DNA from 2 places in the Pelomonas baiyunensis genome. Region 1 is predicted to be linked to the other one. Evidence: riboswitches for the same ligand, from Rfam matches in the RefSeq annotation. Region 1 holds a riboswitch; the other holds the start of a gene.

Region 1 (7,130 bases):
CAAGACCTGACGCTGCGCCATCGCGTCAAGGGCTACCGCGCGGGCGACCTGGAGCGGCGCTACCCCAGCCTGCCGCTGCAGGAAGACTTCTTCATCAACTACGGCTTCGTCACGCCCGCGCTGCGCGCGTTGATGCACCCGCGCACCGCCCGGCGCGTGTGGGACGACGCCCGCTGGGCGCAGGGCCGCGCCGTGCTGGCCGAGGTGCAGCGCCTGGGCGACGCGCACCCGGCCGACGTCGACGCCGCGCTGGGCCATGGCGCGGTCAAGAACTGGTTCGGCGGCAACAGCCGGCTCTCCACCGAACTGCTGGACGGCCTGCACTACCGCGGCCACCTGGACGTGGTGCGGCGCGACAACGGCACCCGCATCTACCGCCTCAGCACGCCGCCCGAGCCCCACCCCGACCCGCAAGCCGCCATGGACGCCATGGCCGATGTGCTGGTGCAGAAGTACGCCCCGCTGCCGGCGGGCAGCCTGTCACAGCTCATCAGCATGCTGTTCAACGCCGCGCACCAGTGGCAGCACCTGCGCAAGGCCACGCTCGAGCGCGCCAAGGCCCGGCTGGCCCACGCGCGCGTGGACGGCGTGGACTGGTACTGGCCCGCCGACGAAGACCCGACCCGCGGCTGGCGCATTCCGGCGCAGGTGCGGCTGCTGGCGCCGTTCGACCCCGTGGTGTGGGACCGGCGCCGGTTCGAGCTGCTGTGGGGCTGGCCCTACCGCTTCGAGGCCTACACGCCTGCGCCCAAGCGCGTGCGCGGGCACTACGCGCTGCCGCTGCTGTGGCGCGACGACGTCATCGGCTGGGCCAATGCCAGCGTCAAGGGCGGCAGGCTCAACGTCGAGTGCGGTTACGTGAGTGGCCAGCCACCGGCTGACGAAAAGTTCCCCGGGGCGCTGGCCGAGGAAATCGACCGCATGGCGGTGTTTTTGGGCGTCACTGCTTGATGCGGATCAAACCCGGGCCGGGCACACGCGCGCAGCATGGTCATCGTTCTGTCATGCCCTGCTGCTGCCCATGCCCACCCTTGACCGCAAGCCCGCCCGCGCATCTGAAGCCCGCCCTGCCGCTCGCCCCCGCCGCCCCGCTGCCCGCCGCGTGAGCGCGGGCGACACGCCGCCCCGGCTGGACGACGCGAGCCTGGAGAAGCACCGCGTCAGCCGTGCCACCACACGCCATGACGTCGTCGGAAGTGAGACGCTGGCCGAGCTGCTGCGCCGCCACCAGCAAGGCGAAGGCGGCCCGCAAGCCCTGGCCGAAGAACTGGCCACACTGCTGGACGGCAGTTCGCCCGACGAACGCCGCCACCTGCGACGCGCGCTGCGCCAGCACGAGGAGGCGGTGATGCCGGAGGCCGAAGCCGATGCCGACACCGCGCTCAACCCGCGCTGGCGCCAGGGCGCCTACCCGTACAAGAACCTGCTCTCGCGCAAGCGCTACGAGAAAGAGAAGTACCGGCTGCAGGTGGAGTTGCTGAAACTGCAGGCCTGGGTGAAGGAGACCGGTGCGCGGGTCGTCATCCTGTTCGAGGGGCGCGACGCCGCCGGCAAGGGCGGCACCATCAAGCGCTTCATGGAGCACCTGAACCCACGGGGTGCGCGCGTCGTGGCGCTGGAAAAGCCCAGCGAGGTGGAGCGCGGCCAGTGGTACTTCCAGCGCTACGTGAACCACCTGCCCACGGCGGGCGAGATCGTGCTGTTCGACCGCAGTTGGTACAACCGCGCCGGCGTGGAGCGGGTGATGGGCTTTTGCAGCGAGCCCGAGTACCAGGAGTTCCTGCGACAGACGCCGGAGTTCGAGCGGCAGTTGGTGCGCTCGGGCATCCACCTGTTCAAGTTCTGGTTCTCGGTCAGCCGTGACGAGCAGCGCCGCCGCTTCAAGGAGCGCAAGCTGCACCCGCTCAAGCAGTGGAAGTTGAGCCCCATCGACCTGGCGTCGCTGAACAAGTGGGACGACTACACGCACGCCAAGGAAGCCATGTTCCTGCACTGCGACACGTCGGACGCGCCGTGGACGGTCATCAAGAGCGACTGCAAGAAGCGCGCGCGGCTGAACGCGCTGCGCTTTGTGCTGAACCGCCTGCCCTATGCCGAACGCCGCCTGGAGCGCGTGGGGGCCGTGGACCCGCTGATCGTGGGCCGGCCGGCGCTGGTGTCTGCCCTGGGTGATGATTTGTTGGCACCTGGCGGCGCAGGGTAATCCCCACGGCGGCGGCGGGCGTCGCTAGAATTCGCGGCTTCCGAGGAGCGTTGCAACCTCATCACCCTTGAGGCCAGGCTCGGAACCCGACTACTGCAACCGCGCTCACCCGCTGACCTTCGGTCGGGGTGAGCCCATGAGCCCCCCATCTCGACTGTCAGCGGCTTCATCCCTTGAAGGAGCCGACATGACCGCCAACCTCCCCGCCCACATCGTCAAGGACCTGTCGCTCGCCGACTGGGGCCGCAAGGAAATCAAGATCGCCGAGCACGAAATGCCGGCGCTCATGGCCATCCGCAAGGAATACGCCGCCAGCCAGCCGCTCAAGGGCGCCCGCGTCGCCGGCTCGCTGCACATGACCATCCAGACCGCCGTGCTGGTGGAAACGCTGCAAGCCCTGGGCGCCCAAGTGCGCTGGGCCTCGTGCAACATTTTCTCGACCCAAGACCACGCCGCGGCCGCGCTGGCTGCCGAGGGCACGCCGGTGTTCGCCTACAAGGGCGAGACGCTGGAAGACTACTGGGACTACACGCACCGCATCTTTGACTTCGGCGCCGCCGGCACGGCCGGTGAAGGCCCGAACATGATCCTGGACGACGGCGGCGACGCGACGCTGCTGATGCACCTGGGCCAGAAGGCCGAGAAGGACCTCTCCGTGCTGGCCAACCCCGGCAGCGAGGAAGAGCGCATCCTGTTCGCCGCGATCAAGAAGAAGATCGCCGAAGACGGCACCTGGTACACCCGCAAGGCCGCCGAAATCATCGGCGTGACCGAGGAAACCACCACCGGCGTGCTGCGCCTGAACGAGATGGCGGCCAAGGGCACGCTGCAGTTCCGCGCGATCAACGTCAACGACAGCGTCACCAAGAGTAAGTTCGACAACCTCTACGGCTGCCGCGAAAGCCTGGTGGACGCCATCAAGCGCGCCACCGACGTGATGGTGGCCGGCAAGATCGCCGTGGTGGCCGGTTATGGCGACGTGGGCAAGGGCTCGGCCCAGGCGCTGCGCGCGCTGTCGGCCCAGGTCTGGGTGACGGAGATCGACCCCATCTGCGCGCTGCAGGCCGCCATGGAAGGCTACCGCGTGGTGACCATGGAGTACGCCGCCGACAAGGCCGACATCTTCGTGACCGCCACCGGCAACAAGAACGTCATCCGCCGCGAGCACATGGAGGCGATGAAGGAAAACAGCATCGTCTGCAACATCGGCCACTTTGATAACGAAATCGACGTCGCGTCCATCGAGAACTGCGTGTGGGACGAGATCAAGCCGCAGGTGGACCACGTCACCTTCCCGGACGGCAAGAAGATCATCCTGCTGGCCAAGGGCCGCCTGGTGAACCTGGGCTGCGGCACGGGCCACCCGAGCTACGTGATGAGCTCCTCCTTCGCCAACCAGACCATTGCCCAGATCGAGCTGTTCGCCCACAAGGAACGCTACGAAGCCGGCAAGGTGTACGTGCTGCCCAAGCACCTGGACGAGAAGGTCGCCCTGCTGCAGCTGACCACGCTGAACGCGCAGCTGTCGCAACTGACCGACGAGCAAGCCGCCTACATCGGCGTGAGCAAGACGGGCCCGTTCAAGGCCAACACGTACCGGTACTGACCCAAGTCGAGCGAGGTTCCCACCATGCGCCGCCTTCTGGCCGTTGCTCTGGCTGCCTGGCTGGGAGATCTCAGCATCTCCCGAGCTCAGCTGTGCGCCGTTCTGGCGTGCGGCCTGGTGGGTCTTTTTTACTGGTGGCGCCTGCCTGAAGCGTTGCCCCTGTGGCCGGCTCTCGGGGCCGTTGCGCTTGCCACCGCGGGCGGCTTTTACTGGGACGGGCGTCGCGCTGACCCCAGCCTCGTGAGGCGACATGCGCGCTGACCAACTCCTCGTGGCCCAGGGCCTGGCGCCCACGCGGTCGGCGGCGCAGCGGCTGATCCAGGGCGGCGTGGCCGAGTGGGCGTCGCCCACAGGCTGGGCCGCGCTGAAAAAGGCCGGTGAAGACCTGCCCGAGACCGCGCAGCTGCGCGTCACCGACGACGCCGAGCTGCGCTACGTGTCCCGCGGCGGACTCAAGCTGGAAGGCGCGCTGGCACACGTGCAGGCCAACGTGACGGGCCTGACCGTGCTGGACGTGGGCCAAAGCACCGGCGGCTTCACCGACTGCCTGCTGGCGCGCGGCGCGACCCACGTGGTGGGCGTGGACGTGGGCCACGGCCAGCTGCACGCGCGGCTGCTGGCCGACGCCCGCGTGACGGCGCTGGAAGGCACCCACGTGCGCGAGCTCGACGGCCTGCGCCCCCATGCGCCCACCGGCGGCTTCCCGCTGATCGTGGGCGACCTGAGCTTCATCTCCATGATCGGCAGCCTGCCCGAGCTGCTGCCCTGGCTGGAGGGCCACGGCCACCTGCTGTTGCTGATCAAGCCGCAGTTCGAGCTCGGCCCCCAGGCCCTGGACAAACGCGGCCTCGTCAAAGACGAGGCCGACTACCCCCGCCTCGAAGCCCGCACCCGGCTCGCCTGCACGGCCCTGGGCCTGAAGGTGCTGGACTACTTCGACAGCCCCATCCACGGCGGCGACGGCAACCGCGAATTCTTCTTGTACGCCTCACGATGACCACCCCCGTCAGCTTTGAATTCTTCCCCCCGAACACGCCGGTCGGCGTCGAGAAGCTCAAGACCGTCGTGCAGGAGCTGGGCGCGCTGCAGCCGCAGTACTTCAGCGTCACGTACGGAGCCGGCGGCTCCACGCGCGACAAGACGCTGGCGGCCGTGATGGACATCGCCGGCGCCGGCTTCGAGGCCGCGCCGCACCTGTCCTGCGTGGGTTCCACGCGAGAGAACATCGCCGAGATCCTGGCCACCTACCGCGAGCGCGGCATCCACCGCGTGGTGGCGCTGCGCGGCGACCTGCCCAGCGGCACGGCCACGGCGGGCGAGTTCCGCTATGCGTCCGAGCTCGTCAGCTTCATCCGCGAAACGCAAGGCCAGGACTGGCACATCGAGGTGGCCGCCTACCCCGAGACCCACCCCCAGCAGCGTTACGCCGCGAAGGACCTGCAGCACTTTGCCGACAAGATGGGTGCGGGCGCTGACGGCGCCATCACGCAGTTCTTCTTCAACGCCGACGCCTACTTCCACTTCGTGGCCGAGGCCCGCAAGCTGGGCGTCACCCAGCCCATCGTGCCGGGCATCATGCCCTTCCACAACTACGGCCGCATTGCGCAGTTCGCGCAGCGCGACGGCATCGAGATCCCGCGCTGGGTGCAGATGAAGATGGAAGGCTTCATGGACGACGCCGCCAGCATCCGCGCCTTCGGGCTGGATGTGGTGACGCAGCTGTGCGAGCGGCTGATCGCCGGCGGCGCGCCCAGCATCCACTTCTACACGCTCAACCAGAGCGGGCTGACGCTGGAGCTGTGCAAGCGGCTGGGGCTGGGCGGCTGAACGCCTGCCGGCTGTTTTGAGCCCAGAACCGGGCGTGCGGTTGTTGCGCAAACGCCCTCTCAATCTCGCCCGAGATTGACCCAACACAAAGTCACCCGGCCTTCAGCCCCCTGGCAGCGCACCCATGTTGCGTTGCATCAATTCCGGCCGGGGCACAACGGCGTGGAATGACTCCATCGAGGCACGGCCTCATTCACAGGAGTCATCCATGTTCAAGCAAGTTCCCGCTCTCGTCGCTGTTCTGGCCGCCCTGGCCGCCCCGCTGGCCCACGCCGATGAAGGCTCGCTGCTGGTGCGCGTGCGCGCCCTGCACCTCGATTCCGCCAACAAGGACAGCACGGGTCTGGGTCTGTCCATCAACAACAAGACCTTCCCGGAAATCGACTTCAGCTACTTCGTGGCCCCGAACATCGCGGCCGAGCTGATCCTGACCTACCCGCAAAAGCAGAAGCTGTACTCCAACGGCACCGAGATCGGCTCGCTCAAGCACCTGCCGCCCACGCTGACGCTGCAGTACCACTTCAACCCCACCGGCACCGTGCGCCCCTACGTGGGCGCCGGTGTGAACTACACCAACTTCTCGGCGGTGGAATTCGCCCCGGCCGTGGCCACCGCGCTCAAGCCCGGCATCAAGCACAACAGCTTCGGCCCCGCCTTCCAAGTGGGCGCGGACGTTGAAATCAGCAAGGGCACCTACCTGAACTTCGACCTGAAGAAGGTCAACCTGGGCACCACCGTGTATTCCAACGGCGCGTCGGCCGGCAAGTTCAAGGTCAACCCCACCCTGGCCAGCGTCGGCCTCGGCTGGCGGTTCTGAGCGCCGGGCCTGCGGCACACCTCGGCGTTCAGGTCGACGAGCGCCCGGGGTGTGCCGCGGGGCCTGCGCTCCGCAACAATGCGCGGCCCATGGGCCGCGTTTTCATTGGGCTTGCCGCACTGTGCATCTGCAGCCACGGTGCCGCGCAAGCCCCCTCCTCCCCCGCCCCTGCCGCCGCAGCCCCTGCAGCGGCAGCCAGCGCTGCCGTGGGCAACCGGCTGGAGCGCGTGGAGGTCAGCAGCGGCCCCAGCGCCAACAGCCGGCGCCGCAACAGCACGGCCAGCAAGATCGTCATCGAGCGCGAGGAGCTGGACCGTTACGGCGACACCGTGCTGGGTGACGTGCTGCGCCGCCTGCCCGGCGTCACCATCGGCGGCCGCCCGGGCCGCGGGGGCGACATCCGCATGCGCGGCCTGGGCGCCGGCTTCACGCAGATCCTGGTGGACGGCGAGCGCGCGCCGGCGGGCTTTGCCGTGGAAGACCTGCCGCCCGACCAGATCGAGCGCATCGAGATCTACCGCGCCCCCACCGCCGAGACCGGCGCGCGGGCGATTGCCGGCACCATCAACATCATCCTGCGCGAGCCGCTGCAGAAGTCCAACCACGAGCTGCGCCTCACGCTGGGCCGCGACCGCGGCGAGCCCCAGGCCGACTTCAGCTGGACCCGCAACCTGCAG
Region 2 (7,130 bases), on a different contig from region 1:
TCGGCGGGTGCGGCCATCGGCCTCACGCACCTGGATGACCCAGACGGTGTGGCTCTTCTGGTTCTTCTCGATCTCGTTGCCCGCATAGCCGCCGCCCACGGCGCCGGCCACGGTGGCGAGCTTGCGGCCATTGCCGCCGCCCACCATGTTGCCCAGCAAGCCGCCCACCACGGCGCCGCCCACAGCCCCCACGCCGCTGGACTGACCGCGGCGCGCCTCGGTGTGCACATCCGTCACGCGGGCGCAGCCGCTGCACAGCGCGGGCTCTACCGGCAGGGGTTCACCGTTCTGCGCCACCGTGGCCGCCGGCGGCCGGCTGTTCGACGTCGTCGCCGGGCCGCGCGAGGCGATACGTGCGGGCGCCGGCTCCACTTGGGGCTGAACGGCAGCCTCGCGCGCAGCGTTCGTCGCCGGCTGCGAAGTGGCCGCGGGCATCGGTGCTGCCGCATCCGGTACCGGCTCACCGCCTTGCGACCGGCCCACGGCGTAGGCGCCGCCCAGCAGTGCGATCACGACGGCCACGCCGGCAACGATCTGGGTGGACTTGATGGGGTGAGTGGCGGTCGACATGGGGCCTCCGGTGTTGTTGAACGACGGGCGTGAGCATGCCGCCGCACCCGGCGCCGCCCTGTAGGACAGGGCCGCAGCGGGAGCGCGCAACTGTGTCTGTTCGTGTCCGTTCGTGTTGGCCGGGCTCAGCCCAGCAGGGGCGCCAGCGCGCGGCGTGCGTCGGCGTCGCTCAGGCCGCAGCGGGCGGCCCAGTCGGCGACCTGGTCGTCGCCGATGCGGCCGACGTTGAAGTACGCCGCGTCCGGGTGCGCCAGGTAGAAGCCACTGACGCTGGCGGCCGGCGTCATGGCCATGCTGTCGGTCAGGCCCATGCCGATCTCGTCGGGGGCCAGCACCTGGAACAGGTCGGCCTTGGCGAGGTGGTCCGGGCACGCGGGGTAGCCCGGTGCCGGACGGATGCCGGTGTACTTCTCGGCAATGAGGTCCTCATTGCTCAGCGACTCGTTCGCGGCGTAGCCCCAGAACTCGCGGCGCACGCGCTCGTGCAGCCACTCGGCGGCGGCTTCGGCCAGGCGGTCGGCCAGGGCCTTGAGCATGATGGCGGCGTAGTCGTCGTGGGCGGCCAGGAACTCGGCTTCCTTCTTGTCCACGCCCAGGCCGGCGGTCACGGCGAAGAGGCCGATGTGGTCGCCGCTTTCCGCCACGAAGTCGCTCAGGCAGCGGTTGGGGCGCCGCACCTTTTGACCGTCCGGGCCCTCTACCACCGGGCGCTCGGTCTGCATGCGCAGGCCGTGCCACACCATGGGCGGCTCGCTGGCGATGGCGATGTCGTCGCTGTTCACCCGCGCGGCCGGGTACAGGCCGAACACCGCATGCGCCTGCAGCCAGCGGCCGTCGATGATCTTCTTCAGCATGGCCTGGGCATCGGCAAACACCTTGCGCGCCTCGGTGCCCACGATTTCGTCGTCCAGGATGGCGGGGTAAGGCCCGGCCAGGTCCCAGGTCTGGAAGAACGGGCCCCAGTCGATGTACTTCGCGAGCTCGGCCAGGTCCAGGTTCTTCAGCACGCGGCGGCCGGTGAACTTCGGGGCCGGCGGCATGCGGGCCTGGTCCAGCGGCGCGGCGTTTGCACGGGCCTCGGCCAGCGTCACCAGCGGCGTCTGCTTCTTGCCGGCGTGCAGGGCGCGGGTCTTCTCGATGTCGGCCTTGAGCTCGGCGATGTAGGCGGCGGCACGGTCGTCGCTCAGCAGCTCGGTGCACACGCCGACCGCGCGTGAGGCGTCGGGCACGTAGACCACCGGGCCGTCGTAATGCGGCGAGATCTTGACGGCCGTGTGCACCCGGCTGGTGGTGGCGCCGCCGATCAGCAGCGGCATGTGGCGCGACGAGAAGTATTCATCGCGCTGCATCTCGGCCGCCACGTGCTGCATTTCTTCCAGGCTGGGCGTGATGAGGCCCGACAGGCCGATGATGTCCGCGCCCTCTTCCTTGGCCTTCTTGAGAATGTCCTGGGCCGGCACCATCACGCCCATGTTCACAACCTCGTAGTTGTTGCACTGCAAGACCACGGTGACGATGTTCTTGCCGATGTCGTGCACGTCGCCCTTGACCGTGGCGATGACGATCTTGCCCTTGGGCTTCACGTCGCCGCCGGCGGCTTCGAGCTGACGCTTTTCTTCCTCGATGTAGGGCACGAGGTGGGCCACGGCGCTCTTCATCACGCGGGCGCTCTTCACCACCTGGGGCAGGAACATCTTGCCCTGGCCGAAGAGGTCGCCCACCACGTTCATGCCGGCCATCAGCGGTCCTTCAATGACGTGCAGCGGCCGGCCGCCCGTGGCGCGAATCGCCTGCCAGGCTTCCTCGGTGTCTTCGACGATGAAGTCGGTGATGCCGTGCACCAGCGCGTAGCTCAGGCGCTCGTTCACGTTGCCCGCGCGCCAGGCCAGGCGGGCGGAGTCGTCCTTGCCGGCGCTTTTGGCCCGGTCGGCAATCTCGATCAGGCGCTCGCCGGCATCCTTGCGGCGGTTCAGCACCACGTCTTCCACGCGCTCGCGCAGCTCGGCGTCGAGGTCGTCGTACACGCCCACCATGCCGGCGTTGACGATGCCCATGTCCAGGCCCGCCTGGATGGCGTGGTACAGGAACACGGTGTGGATGGCTTCGCGCACCGGCTCGTTGCCGCGGAAGCTGAAGCTCACGTTGCTCACGCCGCCCGACACCTTGGCGCCCGGCAGGTTCTGCTTGATCCAGCGGGTGGCCTCGATGAAGTCCACGGCGTAGTTGTCGTGCTCCTCGATGCCGGTGGCGATGGCGAAGATGTTGGGGTCGAAGATGATGTCTTCGGGCGGGAAGTCCACCTCGTCCACCAGCACGCGGTAGGCGCGCTCGCAGATCTCGGTCTTGCGGGCAAAGGTGTCAGCCTGGCCCTGTTCGTCAAAGGCCATCACCACCGCGGCGGCGCCGTAGCGCTTGACCAGCTTGGCCTGGCGCTTGAACTCGTCCACGCCCTCCTTGAGCGAGATCGAGTTGACGATGCCCTTGCCCTGGATGCACTTGAGCCCCGCCTCGATGACCGCCCACTTGGACGAGTCGATCATGATCGGCACACGGGCGATCTCGGGCTCGCCGGCGATCAGGTTCAGGAAGCGCACCATGGCCGCCTGGCTGTCGAGCATGGCCTCGTCCATGTTGATGTCGATGACCTGGGCGCCGTTCTCGACCTGTTGGCGGGCCACGGCCAGCGCATCCTCGAACTGGCCGGCCAGGATCATGCGGGCGAACGCCTTGGAACCGGTGACGTTGGTGCGTTCGCCGATGTTGACGAACAGGCTGCCCGCGTCGATGGCGACGGGTTCCAGACCAGAGAGCTTGAGGGGGGGCGGCGTGCGGGTCATCGATGGCGGTCCACAGGGGGAGATCGATGAGCGCCGTTGGAAGGAATCCGAGCCTGGCAGGTGGGGCCCTGTCGCAGCGCTCCTCGGATGAGCCGGGAATTCTACGCAGCCACCCCTTCGCCGTGGCTCAAGTTGCGCTTGCCATGGCCGAAGCCCGGCTCAGAATGCCCCCTTCCATGCCCGTTGACCTCATCCAGCTGCCCGCGCAATCGTTGCGTCTGGGCATGACCCTGCCCTACGACGTGTACGACGGAGGTGGCAAGCTGCTGTACGCCCGCGGCCAGACGCTGCGCGACTCGCCCCTGGTGCGTGGCCTGATCGACGGCGGCGCCTGGGTGCGCTCGGAAGACACGGTGGAGTACCAGCGCGCCCGCGCCCACCGGCTCGACACGCTGGTGCTACAAGACAAGCCGCTGTCAGACATCGCCAAGGCCGACACCAGCTTCCGGCTGGAGCAGCCCGCCGCCGCCAAGGTGGAACTGGGCCCGCGGGAGGCGTGGTCGGACCTGCTGCTGCACACCCACGCCCTGCTGCGCGAGACCGAGCCGCAAGACTTCGCCGGCCGGCTGGCCGCATTGCGGGACCAGGCCCTGCAACGCCTGCACGCCCACCCCGACGCCACGCTGGTGCTGCTGATTTTTGAGACCAGCCAGGAATTTGCCGACTACAGCGCCCGACACGCCCTGCTGTCGCTGCTGCTGGCCGACCTGACCGCCCAGCAGCTGCGCATGCCGGCGCCGCTGCGCGAGGCCCTGCAAGGCGCGGCACTCACCATGAACTACGGCGCCGGCCCCGCCCATGACCGCCTGGCCGCGCAGGCCGACGCGGCCACGCCGTCGCAACGCCAGGCCCTGGCCGCCCACGGCGACCGCGCGGCCGCCCGTCTGGCCCAGGCTGGCATCACCGACAACGCCTGGCTGACCGCCGTGCGCTTGCACCACGAGGCCGGCCCCGGCCCGCTGGCCGGCCGCGGTGCCGGCGAGATGCTGGCCCGGCTGCTGCGCCGCATCGACATCTTCGGCGCCCGCCTGTCGCCGCGCCGCACCCGCAAGGCGCTCAGCGGGGCAGCCGCAGCCCGCGCCGTGTTTCTGGACGAACACCAGCAGCCCGACGAAGCCGGCGCCGCGCTCATCAAGGTGGTGGGCCTGTACCCGCCCGGCACCATCGTGCGCCTGGCCAACGGCGAGGTGGGCGTGGTCTACAAGCGCGGCTTCAGCGCCAACGAGCCCATGGTGGCCGCGCTGCTGGGCAAGAGCGGCAGCCCCTTGAGCAACCCCGTGCCACGGGACACGCGGCTGGCCTCGCAGGCGATTGCCGCCAGCCTGGCGCCGGCCGAGCTCAAGCTGCGCGTGAACCTGGAAGCCCTGCTCCGGCTTTGACCCCACCATGGCTGACGACGCTTCGCCCCCCGCCGACCCGCAGCGGGCGAGGCTGCGCCGACACCTGGTGTGGGGCGTGGTGCTGCTGCTGACGCTGGTGACCGCCGGCACCGCGCTGGCCCTCATGGAAAGCCACCAGGCCTTGCAGGCCCGGCTGCTCGGGCGGCCGGTGGCGGAACTGGAAACCCGCATCGGCCTGGTGTTCACGCTGCTGGCCCTGGGGCAAGGCGCGGTCATCGTGGCCGCGGCGGTGTTGATCGACCGCGTGCAGGCCCGCCACCGCCGCGCCCAGGCCCACGTGGCACGCCTGGCCAGCGAGCGCGGGGCGCTGCTGGACAACGACCTCGTGCCCATGGTGCGCCTGCGCGACCGGCGCGAGGTGTGGCACAACCGGGCGTTGGCCGAGATGTTCGGCTACGCACCGGGCGAGCTGGACGGCCAGTCGTCCCGCGCGTTCTACGCCGACGATGCCGCATTCGAGCGCGCCGGCCGGGGCTATGCCCGCATGCCGGCGTCGGGCCGCTTCCGCGCCCAGCTGCCCATGATGCGCAAGGACGGCCGACGGCTGTGGATCGACCTCAGCGGCACGCAGCTGCCCGGCGGCGACTCGCTGTGGATGATGGTGGACATCACCGCGGTGAAAGAGCGCGAACAGGAAGCCCGGCACCAGGCCCTGCACGACGGCCTGACCGGCCTGCCCAACCGCCACCTGCTGCACGACCGCCTGGGCCTGATGCTGCGCGACGCCGCCCGGCGCCACTCGGCCCTGGCCGTGTGTTACCTCGACCTGGACGGCTTCAAGGCCGTGAACGACCACCAGGGCCACGATGCCGGCGACGCCCTGCTGTGCGCCGTGGCCCAGCGCCTGAACGAGCACCGGCGCGGCAACGATGTGGTGGCGCGCATCGGCGGCGACGAGTTCGTGGTGGTGCTCAGCCACCTCACCACGCCCGAGGGCGAGGCCCGCGCGCTGGAGCGCTTGCAGCACTGCTTCGACACCCCGTTCGAACTGCCCGGCGGCCACACGGCCCGGGTGGGCGCCAGCATCGGCGTGGCGCTGTACCCCACGCATGGCGACACGGCGGCTGCGTTGGTGACGCTGGCGGACCGCGCCATGCTGACCGGCAAGCGCGCCGGCAAGGGCCGCTGGGTGCTGCACAGCAGCGCGGCGTGAAGCGACGACCGGCACGCCAGTGGCACGCCGGAACCGCCGCCGCAGCGGCGGGGTTCAGTCCAGCGCCAGGCTGCGCCAGATCAGGTCGGTGATGAGCACGCGGGCGGCTTCGAAGTCCGCGTCGTCCAGCCGGGGCTTGCCCATGTAGAGCGAGAACTGCGGCCCCAAGTCTGCGTAGGCCTGCGTGGACGACCAGATCAGGAACATCAGGTGCGTGAAGTCCAGGCGCCGGATCAGGCCCTGCTCGGCCCAGTCCTCGAAGCGCTCCACGTCGGCGTGCAGCAGCGGCATGACCTGGGCCTTCAGCACGTCCTGGTAGCGCGGCGCGCCGGCCATGATCTCGCGGGTGAACACTGCGTTGCCACTGGGGCGCTCGCGGCTGAAGCGCAGCTTCACGGCCACGTAGGTCTGGATGGCGGCCTGCGGCTCGTCCGCCTCGGCAATCGCCGTCATGTTGGCCATCCACTCGCCCATCACGCTGTCCAGCACCGCGCGGTACAGCTCTTCCTTGCTGGGCCAGTGGTACAGCAGGTTCTGGCGGGAGAGGTCCAGCGCCGCGGCAATGTTGTCCAGGCTCACCCCCTCGAACCCGAAGCGCGCAAACTGCCGTTCGGCCTCGGCCAGGATGACCTCCTGCTTGCGAAGGGTGGCGGCACGCGGGATGCGGGTCACGGGAGCGGTGTCGGTCATGTGCCCCATTTTGTGCGGCGCGCACCAACGCGGCGCTGCGGGTTTTTACGCTTCGGTCAAGTTTTACTGGGTAGTAATGTTTGGCTGTCAGACACCCGGAGACCCCCGTGGACCTTGCCGATCTGAAGTCGGGACGCCTTGCGCCCGCCGAGTACGCCCGCCGCCTGGGCGATGCGCACCCGCCGCTGAACCGCACGCAGGCGCTGATTGAGGCCGAGCGCTGCTACTACTGCTTCGACGCCCCCTGCCAGACGGCCTGCCCCACGGGCATCGACGTGCCAAGCTTCATCCAGCGCATTGCGCAAGACAACCCGCGCGGTGCGGCCGAGGCCATCCTGACGGCCAACCCGCTGGGCGGCATGTGCGCCCGCGTCTGCCCGACCGAAGTGCTGTGCGAGCAGGCCTGCGTGCGCAACACGAACGAGTCCAAGCCGGTGGAAATCGGGCTGCTGCAGCGCTTTGCGGTAGAGGCTCACTTCG

The links. A riboswitch is a leader RNA that binds a small molecule or an ion and turns the genes downstream of it on or off. The one in region 1 is predicted to bind S-adenosylhomocysteine.
Region 2: it holds a riboswitch for S-adenosylhomocysteine, as region 1 does, so the genes downstream of both, metH (methionine synthase) here and ahcY (adenosylhomocysteinase) in region 1, are expected to answer to the same signal.

The regions. Positions count from the first base shown of each region.
Region 1 is NZ_JBIGIB010000008.1:4,593-11,722, reverse strand. Features, by position in the region: gene ACG01O_RS21465 (DNA glycosylase AlkZ-like family protein) at 1-951, shown strand, start outside; gene ppk2 (polyphosphate kinase 2) at 1,022-2,203, shown strand; S-adenosyl-L-homocysteine riboswitch at 2,240-2,317, shown strand; gene ahcY (adenosylhomocysteinase) at 2,391-3,809, shown strand; gene ACG01O_RS21450 (TlyA family RNA methyltransferase) at 4,060-4,806, shown strand; gene metF (methylenetetrahydrofolate reductase [NAD(P)H]) at 4,803-5,636, shown strand; gene ACG01O_RS21440 (OmpW/AlkL family protein) at 5,845-6,453, shown strand; gene ACG01O_RS21435 (TonB-dependent receptor plug domain-containing protein) at 6,543-7,130, shown strand, end outside.
Region 2 is NZ_JBIGIB010000004.1:36,795-43,924, forward strand. Features, by position in the region: gene ACG01O_RS14365 (glycine zipper 2TM domain-containing protein) at 1-570, opposite strand, end outside; gene metH (methionine synthase) at 696-3,431, opposite strand; S-adenosyl-L-homocysteine riboswitch at 3,429-3,498, opposite strand; gene ACG01O_RS14375 (HD-GYP domain-containing protein) at 3,584-4,786, shown strand; gene ACG01O_RS14380 (diguanylate cyclase) at 4,794-5,960, shown strand; gene ACG01O_RS14385 (TetR/AcrR family transcriptional regulator) at 6,015-6,650, opposite strand; gene ACG01O_RS14390 (NAD(P)-dependent oxidoreductase) at 6,758-7,130, shown strand, end outside.